2 regions of the Pseudoalteromonas sp. BSi20495 genome follow, and region 2 is predicted to be linked to the other one. Evidence: predicted binding sites of a transcription regulator. Region 2 holds the regulator's gene; the other holds the start of a gene.
The links. Region 2 encodes sigma-54, which starts transcription at its own class of promoters, with help from an activator protein. Its sites were predicted from a motif close to GTTGGCACGNNNNTNGNNT; they were not measured.

Region 1 (3,217 bases), on a different contig from region 2:
ACTAACATATTGAATTATGGTGATATTTAAATTTATTTTCTCTAGCCAGAGGTTTTCAGTGAAAACAAGGCGAATTTACGCGTCAATAGCTTTTGGGGATGAAGTTATTATCGAAATTTTGGGTTAAATACACTGTTGCAAACGTAGTATCTAAAAATACAACAACTCAAAAACTGTTGTTATTTTAAGGATTGAATATGTTTAAATGCGCGGTTTTTAAGTTATATTGTTTTTTTTGTGTTAATTGGCACTAAATTTGTATTAAATGTTTTCTTAAGGATAAAGGGACCCGCGTTAATTGTTTTTTAAAACACAATTAAAGCTGAAATGAGTTGTTCCCATGGCCTATTTAAAGTTAAACACTTAGTACCAACTTGCAATAATGTTTAATTAAGCGAATTGGTATAATTTATAAGAATGTTTAGCTGAAATGTAAGTGTAATTACACTGCTTTCAGGATAACGAATACATGTTTAAACATAAAAATAATAATAAAAATATAATTCTGAGTCTTTTAACGTTTGTATTTTGTACTGCCTGTGCTTCTACGTCAGAAGTAAACCAGTTAGAAAAACCAAGTAATTTACCAGAATATGTGTCAATCACGGCCTTAGAGCTTGCTCAGTTAAAAGATGCAGCAATGCAATGGCAACAAGCTAGAGCGGGCCTTGAGCGTATTTTAAGGCTCGAAAAAGAGATCACTTATTTAGTTGACCATATCGACATTATTAACACTAAAGCGATAACGCAATCCAACCAACGTTATACTCGTGCTGATACACGCAATCCTATAGCTGCTCATACCATAAAAGCGCTTTCGAAAGCGCCTAAACATAGCTACAGTAAAAAACGAGCTGTAAAATTAAATACGCTTAAGCATTCATTTTCATTACAAGTGGCATCAGTTAGCTCTGAGCCAAGCTTAAAAAAAGTATGGCAAAACCTGAACATACAGGCAGCTCCATTGTTTAGAAAAAAAATAGAGACTAACGTAGAGCAAATCCGTATTAACGATAAAACATTTTACCGCTTAAAACTGGGTTCATATCAAAAGTTAAATAACGCCAAAGCGGATTGCGAAGTATTTAAACTTTATAAACTCGATTGCATAGTAAGTAGTTACACAGATAAACCCATTAAACTATAGTTTAAACAAATAGTTGAGGTAGGCATGTTAATCGGGTTTAGGTTAAGCATTGGTGTAGGTTAACTAGCAAAATTATTCAAACACCTTTTAGGCATAATAATTGCTTTATCTTTTGTATATTTGAAAGAGGATGGCAATTATGCGCCTTTTATTACCCCTATTATTAGTTAACTTAGCCGCTTGCAGTTTGATACCGCAACCAGCGCCAAGTATAAGCACACACGCTCCTAAAGCGGCTATGGCACCTTACACAGTTAATGATTATGTAAATACGCTAACAGTGCAGCTCAGTCATTTAAAAGAGCCGTTAAGTCGTAATTCCCGCATTGGTGTAAGTAGCTTTTATTTTGCTGATGGGCTCGACACCAAGTTAATGACAGAGCAAGCTTCAGGGCTTAGCCAACAAATCCAAGAAAGTCTATTAACCCAAATGACCCAGCTTGGTTACCATACGGTAGAGTATAGATTAGACAATAATATAACATTATCGAGTAATGCCGATAATGTACTAAGTCGCGATTTAAATAAATTACGTAAACGTCAAAAAATTGACTTAATAGTTACCGGTACTGTGACTCGTCAGCAGCATGCATATATAGTAAATGCGCGACTAGTTAATATAAACAGCAAACAAGTTTTATCAGCAGGCAGTACCGAGATCCCTATTAATGTAATGTGGGGAAATGAAAAAATTCAGCAGCGCGACGGCCTTTTATACCGCAGCGAATACTAATTTGGAGCACAAAATGAGAAACCTACTAATTACATTATGTTTGCCATTGGGATTTGGCTGTTCGCAAATGTTTAATGGCATGGAGTCAGAACAAGTAGAAGAACCGCAAAGCAATAGCCCTGTAATGCTTGTAAGTGAGCAACGCGAAGTTGCGTCGCCTGTTGTAAATAATCAACTTTTTCAGTCTGGGTTGGTTGAGCAAAATAACTACACTAAATCAATGCCCGCCAAGCGTAAAAATATTAACCATTACGTGCGTGGCATAATGCAAGACATGGTCGAAAACTTACAGTACGTAAATGATAAAACACCACTTGCTGTTTCAAGCTTTGTATTTTTAGATGATAACTACAACGATGGCAGTTTATTAGGAAATCAGATATCAGAAAGCTTTATGCACGAACTGCATAGTTTTGGTATACCGGTCATTGATTTTAAAACAACCGACTTTATGCGAGTAACACCGGCGGGTGACTTTGTATTTAGTCGCGACTATTTAGAGTTAAATCAAGATCAAAATTTTAACTACGTCCTAGCCGGTACCTTAGTGAGCCACCAAGGGGGGGTATTAGTAAATGCTCGTATTGTTGGTTTGAAAAGTAAAGCGGTTGTAGGCAGTGCACAAGGCTTTATTCCTCAGTCAGTTGTTGATGCGCTTAACAGCAGCTACCGAACTGATGGCATAATGCTTAAGCAAGCGGATGAGTGAGGTGATTATGCGTTATACATTAAACAGCGTGCTTAGCGCTTTTAGCATGCTAGCATTGGCTGGGTGTTCTATGACACATATTACTCAACAGCAACAAAACACAAATACCCGCGTAGATGTAAACACACAGCATGAGCAAACACCGGAAATGCTGTCGTCGGCTAAAGTAGATGTACATGACGAATACGATTCATCACAACAATTTATGCCCCTTAACCACCATCAAACATTGGTTAATTATGTAGAGCAAATGGCCCTCGATCTAGTCGACACCCTCGAATCAGGTAATGATACTAATGCGCATTTAAATATTGCGGTTACAACCTTAGTTAATTTAGATGCCACACTAAACAACACAAATCAGCTTGGAAATCAAATATCTGAAACCTTAATCCATCAATTACAAAAATTTGGTTATGGTGTTGTTGATTTTAAAACCACAGAAACCATAGACGTAAATAGCCGTGGCGACTTTGTTTTATCGCGTGATATAGCAAAACTTAATGAAGACCAAATGGCCAGCCACGTACTTGCAGGTACTTTAATTTATCGACGTAATGGGGTTGCGGTCAATGCGCGTGTTATTAACATAGACACCAAGCAAGTTGTTGCCACTAGCCGAAAATTA
Region 2 (3,217 bases):
CAAATATATCAACAGGGCGATTATCTATTGCATCAAAATTAATAGGTGTTTCGCTTACTAATACGAGTGCTAAGGGCTCTTCTGCGCCGCTCATTCGCCCATGAGGGATTGCAATGCCTCTTCCTATACCAGTGCTTCCCAGTTTTTCTCTATTCATTAAGGCGCTGAGAATATCTTGTTGAGAAAGATATGGGAGCTTGTCATGAGCAAGTTGACTGATGAACTCTAAAATTCTTTTTTTACTATTAAAAAGGACCGCAGCTCTGCTGCAGTCCTGGCATATAAGTGAACTTAATTTCATAATATTAGTGTCGAGCAAGCTTCTCTTTGTGTTTAATAACTTGGCGATCGAGCTTGTCAATCAGCGAGTCAATGGCGGCGTACATATCTTGATGTTCAGTAGAGGCAAATAACTCAGCTCCACTTACATGAATCGTTGCCTCAGCTTTTTGGTTTAATTTTTCTATATCAAGAATGACATGAACATTATTAATATGATCTGAGTGTCTTTCTAGCTTCGCAAATTTGGTATTTACATAATCTCTTAATGAATCAGTTACTTCTACGTGACGACCAGTTAAGTTTAGTTGCATAAGCATTACCCTCTTTGTTTAGCGTCTTAAATCAAACTTTTTCGCTGATTTGACGGTGGAATAGCTAGAGATTCGCGATACTTTGCGATTGTACGTCTCGCTACTTTTATTCCTTGCTCAGCTAATATATCTGCAATTTTACTATCACTCAATGGTTTTGCTGAGTTTTCTGCTGCGATTAATTTTTTAATGAGAGCGCGTATTGCTGTTGATGAGCATTCGCCTCCATTTTCAGTACTTACATGGCTTGAGAAAAAATATTTAAGCTCAAAAATACCGCGAGGTGTATGCATATATTTTTGAGTTGTTACGCGTGAAATAGTTGATTCGTGCATTTCGACCATTTCTGCTACATCATTTAAAACCATTGGTTTCATGGCTTCTGGGCCATGCTCAAAAAAACCTTGTTGTTGCTTAACAATACAATTAGTTACTTTTAATAGTGTATCGTTTCTACTTTCTAAACTTTTAATAAACCATTTAGCTTCTTGTAGATGCGAGCGAATAAACTGGCTATCACCACTTGATTTAACGGTGCGTGACATTGCTGCATATTGGCTGTTGACTCTGATTTTAGGCATGCTATCTGGGTTTAGTTCAACAACCCAGCGACCTTTTATTTTTTTCACCGATACATCAGGAATTACATACTCAGATTCTTCTCTAACTATAGTATCCGCCGGTTTTGGGCTAAGAGTATGTATTAAAGTCATTATTTCTTTAAGCTCTTCTTCTTTGAGCTTTGTTTTTTTCATTAATGTACGATAGTCGCGAGCAGCTAATAGATCAATGTGCTCGGTTAAAATCATTTTTGTTTCATTAATATAGGGTGTTTCTTTATCGTATTGGTTCAGCTGAATACATAAGCATTCTTGTAAACTACGTGCTGCAATACCAACAGGGTCAAACAATTGAATTCGTTTTAAAACAGCTTCTATTTCGTCAAGTTCAACTTCGTTGTCTTCTTCGTTCTCTTGATTAAAACTTTCTAAAATTTCTTCGCAGCTTAGCGTTAAAATACCCGAATCATCGACGGCTTCAACAATCGCAATCGCAATCGCTTCATCGGTAGGACTAAAGGGAGTCAGTTGTAGTTGCCACATTAGGTATTCGTGGAGCGTTTCAGTCGAGGAGCCTTGGTATATAGATTCATCTTCAGGCATTGGTCCTGATGATGACGCTGGGGCTGCGCTCATATATTCATCCCAACTAACATCCATAGCCATTTCATCACTTAGCGTATCTTTAGCAAGTGCTTCACCACTGTCTTGCTCATATTCGCTCGGAACATCATCAGCATTTGCGCTAACAGTGACATCGTCGTTATCTGCTTTTTGCTCGTTTTTACCAGCAGAATCTTCGGCGTAATCTTGTTCTTCAACCTCTAATAGGGGGTTGCTGTCGAGTGCTTCTTGTATTTCTTGCTGGAGATCCAATGTACTGAGTTGCAACAGGCGAATTGCTTGTTGCAGCTGTGGAGTCATTGTAAGTTGCTGGCCCATGCGCAGCTGTAATGATTGCCTCATGTATCTCTAACAATCCTTTTATGTTGTTATAATTAATACTAGCAGATGCTTAAAGACATGGCGTAAATGTTACAGCCTAAATTGCTCGCCTAAATAAACATCACGTACTGTTTTATCGTTTAATACGTGTTCTGGAGTGCCTGATGCAATTAACTCACCATGAGAAACTATGTAGGCTTTTTCGCAAACATCAAGAGTTTCTCTTACATTATGGTCGGTAATTAACACACCAATACCACGATTTTTAAGATGTTCTATTATTTTCTTTATATCTAACACTGAAATAGGGTCAACACCAGCAAAAGGCTCATCAAGCAATATAAATTTAGGATCAGCGGCTAGTGCTCGCGCTATTTCAACTCGGCGACGCTCGCCTCCTGATAATGCCATACCTTGGCTATCACGAATGTGCTGAATACTAAATTCATCTAATAAATTGTTAAGTGTGTCTTCTCTTGCTTGCTTATTTAGCTCTTTACGTGTTTCTAAAATAGCCATTAAATTTTGATAAACAGTAAGCTTTCTAAAAATTGATGATTCTTGGGGTAAGTAACCAATGCCTAATCTAGCACGACTATGCATAGGTAAAAGAGTAATATCGTTATCGTCGATAGAAATCTTGCCTTTATCACTAGGTACAAGGCCTACAATCATATAAAACGTTGTGGTTTTACCTGCACCATTAGGGCCAAGTAACCCGACTATGCTGCCAGCCTTTACTTCCAAACCTACATTTTTTACAACTTCACGGCCTTTATAACTTTTAGCTAATAGTTCTGCTTTTAATGTACTCATGGCTGACCTTTATCGTTTTTTTCTTTTTTAGTCTCAATAGGTACTAAAATAGTATGCACACGATCGGTTGAGTTTTCGTCTTTTTCAGCGCTAATTAATTGCTGTTGCATATCGTAAGTAATACTCTTGGCATTTATTTTTTGACCCGCTTGCGATACTTGTGCATCGCCAATAAGGGTTAAAAATCGTTTAGCTACATCATAACGAACTTCGTTTGCGCTGGCGCTCATTATAGTGCCATCAGTTTGTTTTTCTTCGAAATATGCAGGGCTACCAGTTGCAATTAGTAGCTGTTTATTATCG

Region 1: P20495_RS14685 (FlgO family outer membrane protein) is a predicted target of sigma-54. The motif match lies at 1,235-1,253, and genes of this name have one in related genera.

Annotation. Positions count from the first base shown of each region.
Region 1 covers NZ_BADY01000041.1:2,816-6,032, reverse strand. Annotated here, with positions in the region: gene P20495_RS14680 (SPOR domain-containing protein) at 470-1,147, shown strand; gene P20495_RS14685 (FlgO family outer membrane protein) at 1,287-1,880, shown strand; gene P20495_RS14690 (FlgO family outer membrane protein) at 1,894-2,589, shown strand; gene P20495_RS14695 (FlgO family outer membrane protein) at 2,597-3,217, shown strand, end outside.
Region 2 covers NZ_BADY01000061.1:34,591-37,807, forward strand. Annotated here, with positions in the region: gene ptsN (PTS IIA-like nitrogen regulatory protein PtsN) at 1-301, opposite strand, end outside; gene hpf (ribosome hibernation promoting factor) at 306-593, opposite strand; gene P20495_RS11560 (RNA polymerase factor sigma-54) at 620-2,119, opposite strand; gene lptB (LPS export ABC transporter ATP-binding protein) at 2,189-2,914, opposite strand; gene lptA (lipopolysaccharide transport periplasmic protein LptA) at 2,911-3,217, opposite strand, start outside.